2 linked regions of the Anaerobacillus sp. CMMVII genome follow. The protein of the gene in region 2 interacts with the protein of the main gene of each other region in a pairwise test. Links are inferred from orthologs where the notes say so. Each region holds a gene or a part of one and is shown on either strand. Other genes may lie near its edges.

Region 1 (10,557 bases), on a different replicon or contig from region 2:
ATACAGAAATAAATAAAAGATAGAGCCGTTTCATCCTACAGATCTCCTAAGTCTTTTAACATTTTAATAATCGGTTTAAATAGATCTTTATCTGGTACATCAAAATAATCATAACCTAACTTTTCAAGGGCTTTTCTCCCTTTCTCATCTTTATGCATCGATAAAATAACTTCCCGTAGCTTAATTTCAAGATCTGGGTCTATATTTGGATTAATCACAACTGGAGAATGTCCAACTAATTCTCCTTCTGCAATGATTTTTATTTCTGCAATAATAGGATTGTTTTCTTTTTTTAATTTATCAAACACTACACTATGGGTTGCACCTGCATCTACTAATCCATTTGCTACAGCTAAAATTGTATTATCGTGACTATATGTGTAATAAGCATTTGAGAAGTAACTATTAAAGTCAAATCCTCCTTGAACGATATTATATTTTGCAACTAAATAACCTGAGTATGATAAAGAATCCGAATATGCAAAGTTCTTTCCGTAAAGATCCTCCATTGAATTAATACTGCTATTATTTTTAGTAATAATATAAGATGTAAACTGTTTTTCCCCATCTATAACCGGCATCGCGATCTTTTTAATAATGCCTTCTCGCCTTCCTACTACTGAAAGGTAGGCACATACTATTCCAGCATCAATTTCATCACGTTCAAAAAGTTCCTTTACTTCCGTATACGTTTGTTTCTGGATTATTTCGACCGGTCGTCCTAATTCTTCCTCTAAATATTGGGCAAATTTATGAAATGTACGGTGGGTTTCACGAATCGATAAAATTGAGACAATCGCAAACTTTAGAGTTTCTTCATCATGATTTAGTGATTCATCTTCAGAATCTACTAAACTGGCTTCTGTTAACGCAATAACTGTTTCTGGGGCTTTAACTGAGCATGCTATTGAAATGCTTATAAGAAAACCAAAAATTACAATAATAAAAATTAATTTTATATATTGCATGTTTATCCCCTCTTTCCATCTCGACGCAATTGCTCTTTGACCATTTAATTAAAACAATAATCTATTTTAAGTATATTTTAAAACGGTGCATAGGAGGTAAAGAATACAACAGTTTTATGAATAAAAAAAGCCATGACGTTAATCACAGCTTTTTAACCATATCTATACTAAATTATTTTTTCTTGTAGCAATTTCCTCTTTAATGTTAAAGATAAACGTTTCAAGGCCAACTGCTTCTGAGTTTTGCTCACCATATTTACGTACGTTTACAGCACTTTCTTCAATCTCTTTGTCACCTAACACTAGAATATAAGGTGTTTTTTGCATTTGAGCTTCGCGGATCTTATAACCAAGTTTTTCGTTACGATTATCGATATGAACTCGTACGCCAGCTTCTAATAGCTTTGCCTTTACTTGTTCTGCATAATCAACATGAACTTCATTAACTGGGATTACCTCTACTTGTACTGGGGCTAACCATGTAGGGAATGCACCAGCAAAATGCTCAACTAAATACCAAAGAAACGGTCAATCGAACCGTAAATTGCTCTGTGAATGACAACTGGGTGAACTTTGTTGTTGTTTTCATCCACATACGTTAAATCAAACTTCTCAGGCATTTGGAAATCAACCCTGTATTGTCGCACATTGATGACTACGTTTAAGAGCATCTTTAATGTGGAAGTCAATCTTTGGACCGTAGAATGCGCCATCACCTTCATTTAATTGATAAGGTAATTGTAGATCTTCTAATACATTGCGAAGCGCATCTTCAGCTTGCTCCCATAATTTATCATCGCCCATTGAATTTTCTGGGCGAGTGGATAGTTCCACCGAGTATTCAAAACCAAATGTCTTATAGATTTGATCAACTAATTTAAACACTTCTTTTATTTCTGATTCAATTTGTTTTGGTGTTACGAAAATGTGAGCATCATCTTGGCAAAATGTACGAACACGGATCATACCATTTAACGCACCACTTAATTCATGGCGATGAACTTGGCCAAACTCAGCCATACGAATTGGAAGATCACGGTATGAATGAAGTTCATTTTTAAAGATTAACATATGGCCTGGGCAATTCATTGGTTTCATTGCAAATTTTGTATTATCAACTTCTGAGAAATACATGTTTTCATGGTAGTGTTCCCAATGACCAGATTGCTCCCACAAACGTTGATTCATCATGAATGGTGTACGAACCTCGTCATATCCTGCCCCACGTTGTAATTCTCTTGAAAAGTTTTCAAGTTCTGTACGAACAACTTGCCCCTTTGGTAAATAGAAAGGCATACCAGGTGATTCCTCAGAGAACATGAATAATTGAAGTTCTTTACCCAATTTACGGTGGTCACGTTTTTGTGCTTCTTCAATAAAATGTAAATACTCATCAAGATCACTTTGCTTAGGAAAGGCAGTACCATAAATACGCTGTAACATTTGGTTGTCACTATTTCCACGCCAGTATGCTCCTGCAATGCTCATTAATTTTAACGCCTTGATCTTTCCAGTAGATGGAAGATGTGGCCCACGGCATAAGTCAAAGAATTCACCTTGCTCATAGATCGAAATTTCTTCACCTTCAGGAAGCTCACGAATTAACTCAAGCTTTAAATGGTCTCCAATTTCTTCATAAATACGTAACGCCTCTTCACGAGTCACAACTTTACGTTCAATTTTAATATTTTCATTAATAATCTTTTTCATTTCTTTTTCAATTGCTGGAAGATCTTCTGGCTTCAATGGATTTTCCAAATCAACATCGTAATAGAACCCATTTTCAATCACCGGACCAATACCTAGCTTGATCTCTGGATAAGGCGCTTTAACGCTTGAGCCATTAGATGAGCCGTACTATGACGGTAAACTTCTAGGCCTTCTTTCGATTCAAGTGTTACGATTTCTACTGCTGAATCTTCTGTGATAGGCAATAATAGATCAACCACTTTGCCATTTAGTTTACCAGCAACAGCTTTTTTCTTTAAGCCTGGACTAATAGAGGCTGCAATATCCTCTGTCGTTACTCCATTAGCATATTCCCGTACTGCTCCATCTGGGAATGTAACCTTTACTTGGTTCATTTCTAAACACTCCTTTTTCATTCTAAAAAATGGTAATAACATAAAAAACACTCATCCCTAAAAAGGGACGAGTGTTATGCTCGTGGTTCCACCCTCATTCTCACATTTACGAATAGGTAAATGTGACTTATGAGAAAATAACGGTTTGTAGCCGTCAGTAGATACTTTAAATTTCCCTACTGAAGTTCAGAGGTGGTAAGTATTATTTCCGTGTTAGGAAGCTCCCAGCAGCACTTCCCTCTCTTAAAACCGTAAAATAAAACCCATGTCCTCATCAAGACTTTTTTGATGTATTTAGCTTATGTAGGTTATTATATGGATTTATAATTAGAAAAGCAAGTTTATTTTCTGTTTCTATTCATAGTAATGACTTCGATATGATTTATAGTTCTCTATCATCGAAGCCATCATCTTCCAATATTAGGTGATTTTATAATTATTTTTTTTAAAATGATCTTTTCTATTTAGTTTAACCCGTTCCTGGAAAATATTTTGGATAGATTGAATGACACTATTATCTACATCATCACTGTACAAGTGAACCTCCAATGGTGCAATGCTAACAAGCGGGCTGATTACCATTTCTTGAATGGGAATTCCCTTTTCAAAATGATTTCTCTATCTAGATAATGCTCAATTTTCTCGTAAGAAAGTTGGTGAAAATACTCATCATAAAAAGTAAAACTTCCATCAATAACGAGATGAACGCATGTTAATTTTGGCGTTCGCTTTTTTAAGTAAAAACGGAAATTCTCTACTAAATTTTGATATTCTTGTTCTAGTTGAAATTCATCAATTGCCATCTCAACACAATCGATTAGCTTATCTAAGTAACCTCTTAAACGGAAAGTTAAGAAAGATTCATAGCAAAAATTAATGTCTCTCGTTAGGAAGTTGGTAAAAGCGTCATGAATCATTTTTTCTGTAAAAAACATTTTTTTTACATTCGGAAGTTCTAAGCGTTCCCCAGCTAAGATTGATTTTGCCATTGCAAGAATTTGTGATTGTTCCTCTGGTACATCATAGTAGAATATATTTTGGATAACATCTAACAACCAAATATCTTCTTTTGTTTCAATTACATGCTTTTTTAAGATTTCCGTCAACACCGGCTTTATAGTCTCTTCAAAATCAAATGTATTGTCCACTTTTATAATTAATCTGTCACTAGCTAACGAAAGTTCTACTACTCCATTTTTTATAAAAGTATAAAGCCCAGCTTTAAAATTTTTGAACAAATAATACCGATCGAGCTTATTCTGTAAATAAATCTCTATCAATGAAAGCCCCTCCCACAACAATTAGACGCAACTACACCTAGTGTCCATTTTTTCTTTACATGTATATGGGGGCTTATCCTAAAAAATGCTTATTAGAACAAATTTATTACTAAAGTTAATGTTGTCAACAGATAATAAAGGATCGAAGAGCATTCTAAAAGTGCTGATAAGTACTTTTTCATAGCTCAAAAAACATACAAAAAGCCGATAAGTTACTTATCGGCTTTCACATTTAGTTTTGCATAACGAAATCTTTATCAGTTGTTTCCTCTTCTTTAAATACATGAAGGGTATTATACTTTGTATCACGCTGTGCTGGAATTTTACCCGCTTCACGAATAAGTCTTAAAATTAAATTAGAATTAACTTTATGAGTAGCACCTGCAGCAGATACTACGTTTTCTTCCATCATCGTACTACCAAAATCATTACAACCATAAGAAAGAGATTTCTTCCCGATTTCAGGTCCCATGGTTACCCATGATGATTGGAAATTTTGGATATTGTCTAAGAATAGTCTTGAGATAGCCAAATTCTTCAAATACTCATCAGGAGTCACTTTTTCGGCTTTAAGATTTGTATTGTCTGGTTGGAATGTCCAAGGAATAACGCTAAGAAGCAGTTTGATTCGTCTTGAGCATCACGGATCCGCTGAAGATGTAAAGCTCGTTCCTGAATTGATTCACCAAAACCGATAACCATTGTTGCTGTACCATGCATTCCAACAGTTTTAACCATCTTCATACACTCAATCCATTTTTCCCATGAACCTTTTTTCTTACTAATTTTTTGTCTTGTACGGTCATCTAAGATCTCCGCACCACCACCTGGAATTGAATCAAGCCCTGCTTCTTTAAGCTGTAACAGTACCTCTTTTAAGTTTAGTCCTGAAACTTCAACCATTTTCCAAACTTCAGCCGGAGAAAATGAATGCATTGTGATGTTAGGAAAACGTTCCTTAATTTTTCTTAAAAGGTTTGTATAATAGCTTAGTGGAAGATCTGGATGTGTTCCACCTTGCATTAAAATTTCCGTTCCATTTACATCTACTGTTTCTTGGATTTTATCTAAAATAAGATCATCTTCTAACACATAACCCTCTTCATGACCAGGTGGTCGATAAAAGGCACAAAAACGACAATACGTATCACAAAAATTTGTGTAGTTAATATTTCGTCCAATTACAAATGTAGTAATAGGCTCAGGATGCCACTTTTCATAACCTCGTTTGCAGCAGCACCAATTTTCTCTACCTCATTACTTTCATATAAATTAATAGCATCTTCAATTGTCAGACGCTCACCTTTAACAGCACGCTCAAGAATATGATCAATTGTCATGTAAAAACCCCCATCTCTATTAGTAGATAAGATTTATAAATCTAGTTACATCTTTTTTAAACAAGTCTAATCTATCGTAACACATTTTAAAGTAAAATGTATAATATAGAATTAGTAGCAGTAACTGCGATGCAATGCTTTCATCATTCTAATTTTTACATTTTTCCTCTTCGATTTACTCCCTCAATATAAACAGGATCAGCAAAATGACGGATACGCTCCATAATTCGTTTGGATTTAAGTTGCTCAATACCACCTTTTTGGGAGTAAGCCAGGTGTTCTTCTAGTTCATCAAAATCATAGTTTGAAGTATATAATGTCGGTAGCTTTTCAAGCATTCTATGTTGTAAAATTACACCTAATATATCATCTCTCACCCAACTTGACATTGTTTCAGCACCTAAATCATCTAAAATAAGAACAGGAACTTTTTTAACAAGATCAAGTTTTTCATTATATGATCCATCACTAATACCACTTTTTAACTCCCGGAAAAAGTCAGGTGTGTAAACCAGCATCGATGAAATATTTCTCTCTGCAAGTTCATTTGCAATGGCACCCATAATATATGTTTTTCCCACACCAAATTGACCGTGCAGATAAAGGCCTTTTCCCGTTTCCCCAGGATTCGTTGTTGTTGCAAACTCAACAGCTTTTGCAATCGCTACAATTCTAGAACGGTTATCTTGATCTAGCTGGTCGAAAGTTGCCTTCAAAATTTCTTTAGGAATGTACAAACTTTTAATCAGAGATTGCTGCTGTTTTTTTTGATCATCTTTCCATTTTCGATGACAGACATTATAACGTAGTTGTACTTGCTGTCTTTCTAGAAAAAGCTCTGGCTGATAGCCTTTCATCATGTTTACACACGTATCGAGACTCAAACATTTTGTACAATTATTCCGCTCATTTCTATACTCAAAGAACCGAGAAATATTGCGATTAATTTCAGATTCAGGAAGAGTTGGATTTTCACGAAGAAATTCTACTATCCATTTGTCAGAAAGAATATCTTCTTTTAAACGTTGGAAATTATCTAACATACTTTTTGAACTTTTCATTTTTTCTAACGTTTGTTTAATCAGTTCCAAAACTATCCCTCCTGGCGTTGTAATTTTAATAATTTAAATTTTTCTTCAAGCTCTTGTTTAACTTTTGTAATATCATCATCTTCTTGCTTAGAGGTAACTTCTTTTTTAGCTTCTATCAGCCATTTTGGAAGGCGATCTTTTCTCACATAACGATTGGTATTGTTTTGCCGCTGTTTGACTGGCCTTTCAGTGGTTGCAGCCGCCTCAGCAGTACCTTGATCCCACTGCTCACGCTTCTTGTATTCTCCCTTAGCTAAGGCCATCGCTTCTTTAACGGTTTTAACGTTTTTTCGGGCCCACTGACCAGCTATCTTTTCTACATAAGACTTTGTCAATTTCATATCATTAATTTCTAAAATAAAGTCAATAAGTACATTTGCAACACCAGGTAAAAGCTTATAATCCAATAATAGGGTTTCAACAATTTTAGCATCCCCTAAAGGAACTTTGGCCCCAGCAGCCGATTTACTTTCTAAAAGTGTCAGTGGAGATTCTGTTTCATAAAGCAAAATCATTTCTTCTTCTTCAGTTTTTGGTTCTTTCCCTGACATCGTTCTATACTTTTCAGGATGTGTTCTAAAGCCCAATCCTGGAGGTTCACTTTCATATGTGAATTTGTACCAGTTTTTCACTTTTTCTCTCATAACATCTAGGTCAACCGTATCATCATGAAGTAACGAATCTTGAATTATTTTACTCATTTCATAAGGGTCAATCCGGTAAACAAAAGCTAAGCGGACAATTGTCTCTTTAACTTTTTCAGTGAATAATGTTTTTGGATTGATCATATTCGATAGATACGTAATAAGTAATGAAAAGTCAAAAGCTTCTTCTAATATAGTGTAAGAGCTTTCTGAACTATCATTGTTAACAATATCCGATTGAGAATCAATGACTAAAGAAGTCGATAATTCCCCTTGTTGTGCCGAGATTTCTGAGTGGTGTAATGAAGTAAACACATCACTGAAAGATAACGTAATCTCTTTAAAGTTATCTTTATTTATTTTATTTATCGTAAACCGGTCTCTTAATTGAAGATAGCGGTATTTGCCAACGCGATTATACAAATAGACACTGAGAACATCATCCTTAAAGAACTCATGAGGACTAAAAGGCTTCTGTAATTCGTATAAATAGATAATATCCTCATCTTGCTTCTGCTTATAAACATTTAAGAGGCCAATACCTTCTAACTTTTTCCGTTCCTCATAAATCTTATCTAGAGGTAGACCCATCATTGTCATTAGTGTTTTGTGGGTTGTTTCAATACTCGTATATTGATCTCTTTCTAGTTCGCTCTGTAGCGCAAAGTAAAGACTATGAGCAATTGCCCCTATTAGAGGTTGATATAAAAGTGTAATTATTTTCCGATCTGCTTCGTTAATGAATGAAGTAGTTCGAACGACATAACGATCGACAGGTAACAAATGCATCCAATGTAACGCCATTCTTCCATCACCCATTCTATAAATTTACTAATCTATTTTAACATTTTTTTGGACAAATATTATAAATGTTTCAACCCAATTAGGGAAAAAATGTACATTTTTTAAGAAAAGCGCAAGCGCCCTGGGTAGCCAAGGAACTTCCTCGGGTTACTTCTCTGCTTTGCGACGAGTAACCGCAGGAGCAGCAACAAGCAAATGTTCTTCGAGGGGCTGAGCGCTGGAGCTAGACATTAACTACTAAAACTACTTTTTACGCTTTATGAATAAAAAAGAGCCAAAGATATCAATCTTAGCCCTTTTATTTGTTTCAGTTTTTTGTAATAGCTCTTTTAGTTCGTCAATAAATACGTTTATATCCTTAAATTGGCGATAAACTGATGCAAAACGCACATAAGCAACATCATCAACATCAGCTAAGTATTCCATCACACTTTCACCAACATCTTCACTCTTAACTTCGGGTGCTCCAGCGTTTCTCAAGTCTTTTTCAACTTTATCAACTATTTCTTCTAACTTTTGTAACGGAACTGGCCGTTTTTCACACGCACGGATTAGACCTCGCAGAATTTTATCTTTACTAAATTCTTCACGATTCCCATCTTTTTTTACAACAATTAACGGGGTTACTTCAACAGTCTCGAAGGTTGTAAAGCGAAAATTACATTCTTCACATTCACGTCTTCTTCTAATTGAGCGCCCTTCGTGGCTTGGCCGTGAGTCAAGTACTCGAGTACCGTTATAATTACATGTTGGACAGCGCATACCTATCATCTCCATAAGTTTGCCTTAGTTTTCACTATTAATGATATAAAAAAATAGATGTAAGTACAAGTTATTGTTTAGAGTTCTAGAAAATTTCTTTGCCTCTCGAAAAACTCATATTCATTTTGACTATAAATCTAAACTAAAGCAGCTTTGCTCCTAAGCCTGAGCCAACATATTCTAATCGTTTATCGAGTTTTTCATAAGTATCTTTTATTACTTTCGCACTATAGCCAAAGTCCATAGGTAATGCCGTTTCTGTACTTACAGCGAAATCTACCGCAGTGCGGTTAGGGGATACCATAATGACTGTTGCTACTAAGAAAAACTTTTTCTTAGTGCCACCGTTCACAATAATTTCGCCTCGTTCAACTGAATGGTCTCGGACTTCAAAATGAGGAGTTTGCTGGAATAATGTCAGAACTTCATTAAATGCCTTATCTTTCATCGCTTTATAGTATCTAGTCTTTAGCGTCTCATCCGAATGTAATTCTCTTGTCTCTGTATGTGTAGATATAAATTTGTTAAACTTGTCCTTTAAACTCATTTGTGCCACCTCTTTAGGATTTGATTGTGTATGGATAATTAAATTATAGACAAATAATATAAAAATTACTAGAAATGAAAAAAGAGATGGTTTCATTACTTTCAGAATGAAGGAAAATTTGACTTTTAAATGATTAGAAAAAGTAAATAGAGGTCTCTCGTTTCTCATTTTGCTCGTAAACCTCGCTTGGCTACAAATAAAATGCAAAAAAAAAAAATGGCTGTTGAAAATTCTCAACAGCCAAAAAGAGGTGATTAAACCTCCTTATTTGTTTGATTTATAAAGCAGTTACTTTAGGTTTCCCAACATGTATCGGTCCCATCCCTCTATAAACTTGTATGTGTTCTACAGTTTTAGCTCCGAGACCTTTTGAGATGTAATTTGAAGCAACATTTGGGTCTATACGATTACCACAAGTATATACATCTATACTTGCATAGCCCTGTTCAGGAAAAGAGTGAATGGTTAAGTGAGACTCTGAAATAATCACTACTCCACTTACTCCGAGAGGTGCAAACTTATGAAACACAACCTCTCTAACTTCCGCACCCGCCTCTAATGCAGCATCAACAAACAACTGTTCAATAAAATTGATATTATTCAATTTATCTACGTTGCAACCCCATAGTTCCGCAATTACATGACGACCCATTGTATCCAGTTGAATCCCCCCTCCGTAAGCATACTTGTATTGAATTTGCGTAATTAGCCTGCAAATTCAATACAAGTACAAGTGATTCAACTGTTACTATTCCCTTAGATCTTTAAATAAATTATTCAAAGTAAGTGTTAAGAAACACCAATTTCGTTATACTTTTTTATTTGGCTTGCTACATAATTTACCAAGTCTACTACTCTACATGAATAACCCCATTCATTATCATACCATGCTAATACTTTGATTTGTTTTTTTCCAATAACCATTGTTGATAACCCATCAATGATTGAAGAATTTTCATTACCGTTAAAATCAATTGATACAAGTGGTTCCATCGTAAAACCTAAAATACCTTTTAAAGAACCATTAGCAGCTTCTT
Region 2 (4,909 bases):
AAACATTGTACCCTTTTTGCCGTAGTTTACATAAGGGTCAATCGAAATACCGCCACGAGGTGTGAATTTACCCCAAACCTCAATATATTTGGGGTCCATTAATTCAATTAAGTCTTTCATGATGATATTCATGCAATCTTCATGAAAATCGCCCTGGTTTCTAAAGCTAAATAAGTACAGCTTTAATGACTTACTTTCGACCATTTTTTCACTCGGAATATAAGAGATATAAATTGTTGCGAAATCAGGCTGTCCTGTTTTCGGACAAAGACTTGTAAATTCAGGACAATTAAATTTCACCCAGTAATCGTTATCTAGATGCTTATTTTCAAACGTTTCTAAAATGGACTTATCATATTCAAATTTATATTGAACGTTTTGATTTCCTAGTAAAGAAACACCTTCTAATTCATGATCTTTTCTCATAATTACACTCCCTTTTTATTACCCCAAAGAAGGGCATGTAGCTGTGGTAAGACTCTTGCATTATTAAAATCAGGATCAACAATCACTTTACTCACTAACCAATCTAACTTTTTTAACAGTTTTTGAGCAAGTTGCTCGTCATCCTCCATCGTTAAATTCTCATTTCCGACAGAGAGGTAAAAAGGCACAGTAGGATAGTCTAGGTGAACTTTTTTGCATATTGTAAGTCTTTTTCATCAAAAATAACAACCTTTAAACTAACTTCACCGGCAACAACCTTTTTAGTTAAACGCTCGATCATTTCAGTTAGCCTTGTATGATCTGTTTCCATACCGCTACTAGGTGGCTTTGGAGAAACTGTTAAGTCATCTATTTCTAGCATCCAGTCTTGCCAAACAGTACCTTGTGTCTCTAGGCCAATCTTCATGTTCAAATCTTTTAAAGCACGTATAAGATCACCAAGCTGCTTCAGCAGTGCTGGGTTTCCACCAGAAATTGTTACATGCTGAAAGTTGTCTAACCCAATTTTTTTAAGTTCAGTAACGATTTCAACAGTTGTCAACATTTTAATTTCATCTTTCCCGGTTCCATCCCACGTAAACGCAGAATCACACCAAGAGCATTGATAATCACACCCAGCCGTGCGAATAAAAACAGTTTTTTTTCCAATTACTGCACCTTCACCTTGAATGGTCGGGCCGAAAATTTCTAAAACCGGTATTTTCATTCCATCCACTCTCTTCTAGCTTCGGCATAGCTTGTTGGTGTTTCAAAAAGTCGAACAAATTCAACCCTTGGTTCTAACATTTTAAACTGACTTTCTTTTAAGTAGTCCGCCATTTTTTCGTAGATCCAAACAACCATGTTTTCTGCCGTCGTATTCATCGGAGGTAGCGTTTCATTCAAATAGCGGTGGTCAAGATATATTTCAATCTGCTCTTTCCAGATTTTTTTTATATCACCAAAGTCAATGGCAATCCCAATTTCATCTGTAAAAGAACTAATACCAAAAACAACTCGGTACGTATGACCGTGTAGGTTTTTGCATTTCCCTTCATAATGATGAAGGTGGTGGGCGGCATCAAACGTAAATTCCTTACTTACCATCACGCGCTTATTGTGGTACTTCAAGTCTTTTATTTGAATGTCTTCACCTAATTTTTCTAGCTTATCAACAATTCGAAAACCAAATAATCCATCTTTACTCGACACGCTGCATGCCCCCTTCCTGTTCATTAAGGAACTTTTGTAAGCCTTCATTACGAAGCTTGCATGCAGGGCACTCGCCACAACCGTCGCCTACAATACCGTTATAGCATGTAAGCGTCTTTTCCCTTATATATTCAAAAGCTCCAAGCTCAGCAGCTAGAGCCCACGTTTCTTTTTTATCAATCCACATCAATGGTGTATGAATAACAAAGTTGTAATCCATCGCTAAATTTATCGTTACATTTAGTGACTTTACAAACATGTCACGACAATCAGGGTAACCTGAAAAATCTGTCTCACAAACACCTGTAATAATATTTTGGATCGCTTTAGCTTTCGCCATAATCGCTGCAAACGATAAAAAGAGGTGATTGCGCCCATCAACGAATGTACTAGGTAAACCGCCATCTTCCCCGTCTTTTATTTCGATTTCACTGCGTGTTAACGCATTAGAAGTTAGCTGATTTAATAAACTCATATCTATAACCGTATTCTCTACGCCTAGATCTTCAGCAATTTTTTTAGCTACTTCAATTTCTTCATTGTGCCTTTGGTTATAATCAAAGGTCACTGTTTCTACATGATCATAATTTTTTAGTGCCCAAAATAGACAAGTTGTTGAATCTTGTCCGCCACTGAACACCACCAATGCTTTTTCATATTTAAACACTCCCTAGTTTTTTTTAACGAGAGGAGATCGCGAACTCTCGAAATTGGAATTTTTGATTGTAAAATGTAGATTAGAATTATGTTAGTGAAGAAAACTTTACCCTAACAAATTTTACAATCTACATTCTACAATATTTTTCAATAAAAATATACGTCATTACCTGGTAACTAATAAGAAAAGCGGAAGCACCCATTTAAGCCCCAACAAGCAAATGTTCTTCGAGAAGAAAGTTTGCTCTATCACTTTTATTCTAGGAAAAAGGAAGTTCACTTTTTCTCTCGAAGGTTATTTGACTTCGAGGGGCTCCACATTTGCTCCTGCGATTACTCGTCGCAAGGCAGTAAGAAGCAAATTCAAGCAGTAGCCTTGCTGGAGCTAGACAGCAATAAAATCCCCTTAGGCACTCCCAGGTACCGTAAGGGGAATATTTTCAAACTCAGATTTTCTATGCCCCTGCTCCGACAGGCATACTACGTTCATCAAAACGTCGCTCTAAGTTTACGAATTTGTTATATTCTTTAACAAAGGCAAGTTCAACTGTTCCAACAGGGCCATTCCTTTGTTTTGCGATAATAATTTCGATGATATCCTTGCTCTCACTTTCCTTGTCATAATAATCATCACGGTACAAGAAAGCAACAATATCGGCATCCTGCTCAATACTTCCTGACTCACGAATATCAGACATCATCGGTCGTTTATCTTGACGGGATTCTACACCACGTGAAAGCTGTGATAAGGCAATAACAGGTACTTGTAATTCCCTTGCTAAACCTTTCAGGGATCTCGAAATCTCTGAAACTTCCTGCTGACGGTTTTCACCACTTTTGCCATCTCCGCGAATTAACTGCAAGTAGTCAATTAAGATCATTCCTAAACCCTTTTCCTGACTTAATCTACGACACTTTGCACGAATGTCATTTACACGGATACCAGGTGTATCGTCGATATAAATCCCGGCTTTTGATAAACTTCCCATTGCCATCGTCAGTTTCGTCCAATCCTCTTCTTGAAGTGAACCTGTACGCAGTCTTTGTGCATCAAGATTTCCCTCTGCACAGATCATACGCATGACTAGCTGAGAAGCACCCATCTCAAGACTAAAAATGGCAACATTTTCGTCTGTTTTCGTCGCTACATTTTGCGCAATATTTAAGGCAAAGGCAGTCTTACCAACAGAAGGACGTGCTGCAACAATAATTAAGTCATTGCGTTGAAACCCTGCAGTCATACGATCTAATTCAGAGAAACCTGTTGGGATACCAGTAATATCATCTGTACGATTTTGTAGCTGTTCAATGTTGTCATATGCTTCAACAAGTACATCTTTAATCGAAATAAAGGCACTCGTATTTTTTTTATGAGAAACTTCTAGTATCGTTTTTTCAGCTTCACTTAAAATTGTATCTACTTCTTCTTCTTCGGCGTACCCATCTGCAGCAATATTAGTAGCAACACGGATCAATCGTCTAAGTAACGATTTTTCTTCTACAATCCTACTATAGTATTCTACGTTTGCTGCTGTAGGAACTGAGCTCGCTAAGTCACTTAAATATGAAACTCCACCTATTTCTTCAAGCCATTTTTTATCTTGTAGCTCAGCTGTAACAGTAACAAGATCGACAGGCTCTCCCTTTTCGGCTAACTGGATCATCACACTGTAAATCCGCTGATGGGACGCTCGATAAAAATCGTCAGACGCTAGTCTTTCTGATGCTGTTACAAGAGCTTCTGGTTCAAGAAAAATTGCCCCTAAAACGGCTTGTTCTGCTTCAATATTCTGTGGTGGAGTACGATCAGCATATAATTCACTCATGATTGATTCACCTACCCTTATAAGTGTAGAGTTTTGAGTGTTGAGTGTTGAGTTCTTTTCAGCATTGCTTCGCAGCATTACCTACACAACTCAACACTCAACACTCCTCACTCAAAACTATCCTTCAATAACATGTACTTTAATTGTTGCTGTTACTTCTGGATGTAATTTAATTGGAACATTTGTATAGCCTAATGCTCGAATTGGCTCATCAAGTTCAATTTTGCGCTTATCGACTTTCTTTTTCATCTTTGCTAACGTTTCAGCAATTTGCTTGCTTGTAACGGCACCAAATAGTCGACCACCTTCTCCAGACTTTGCCTTTATTTCAACTGTAAGCTTTTCAATTTCATCTCGAAAAGCTTTAGCTTCGTTTAGTTTTTCTTCCGCACGTTTTTCTTCGCCCTGTTTTTTTACTTCTAGTGTTTTTAGCGCTCCTGCATTTGCTTCAGCAGCTAGCTTATTAGGTAATAGAAAGTTTCTTGCATATCCCTCTGAAACATTCTTTACTTCACCTTTTTTTCCCTTGCCTTTTACGTCTTGAAGAAAAATAACTTTCATTCTTCTTTTCCTCCTTCAATATATTCATCTATCTTTTCCATTAATAATTTTTCAGCCTCATCTAAAGTTACATCACCTAGCTGCGTGGCAGCATTCGATAAATGTCCTCCACCATTAAGCCTTTCCATTATTAATTGAACATTTACATCACCTAAGGATCTAGCACTAATACTTATAGCGCCGTCCTTCCTCTTTGAAATGACAAACGAAGCAACTACTCCATTCAT

Evidence for each region.
Region 1: the proteins of dnaB (region 2) and dnaI interact in binary tests that used the Bacillus subtilis proteins (3 or more experiments, as listed by UniProt). The link is inferred for Anaerobacillus sp. CMMVII from one-to-one orthologs.

The regions. Positions count from the first base shown.
Region 1 is NZ_JACEHK010000002.1:500,122-510,678, reverse strand. The notes cover bases 4,796-7,701. They hold dnaI (primosomal protein DnaI), read right to left. Parts: upstream 6,764-7,701; coding sequence 5,828-6,763; downstream 4,796-5,827. Other genes in these bases: H1D32_RS06555 (replication initiation and membrane attachment family protein), read right to left, coding at 6,766-7,701. Outside these bases: H1D32_RS06585 (sensor histidine kinase), read right to left, coding at 1-34; H1D32_RS06580 (substrate-binding domain-containing protein), read right to left, coding at 36-968; sporulation protein YtxC, read right to left, coding at 3,473-3,634; sporulation protein YtxC, read right to left, coding at 3,628-4,332; more of H1D32_RS06555, read right to left, coding at 7,702-8,211; transcriptional regulator NrdR, read right to left, coding at 8,455-8,973; H1D32_RS06545 (DUF1499 domain-containing protein), read right to left, coding at 9,116-9,520; speD (adenosylmethionine decarboxylase), read right to left, coding at 9,798-10,181. UniProt on the Bacillus subtilis protein: Helps load the DnaC replicative helicase onto single-stranded (ss)DNA and simulates the helicase activity; in the presence of DnaB more helicase activity is seen.
Region 2 is NZ_JACEHK010000017.1:14,103-19,011, reverse strand. The notes cover bases 1,937-4,909. They hold dnaB (replicative DNA helicase), read right to left. Parts: upstream 4,122-4,909; coding sequence 2,751-4,121; downstream 1,937-2,750. Other genes in these bases: H1D32_RS21580 (DHH family phosphoesterase), read right to left, coding at 4,679-4,909; rplI (50S ribosomal protein L9), read right to left, coding at 4,239-4,682; queC (7-cyano-7-deazaguanine synthase QueC), read right to left, coding at 1,937-2,305. Outside these bases: 6-carboxytetrahydropterin synthase QueD, read right to left, coding at 1,150-1,638; more of queC, read right to left, coding at 1,628-1,936. UniProt on the Bacillus subtilis protein: The main replicative DNA helicase, it participates in initiation and elongation during chromosome replication. Travels ahead of the DNA replisome, separating dsDNA into templates for DNA synthesis.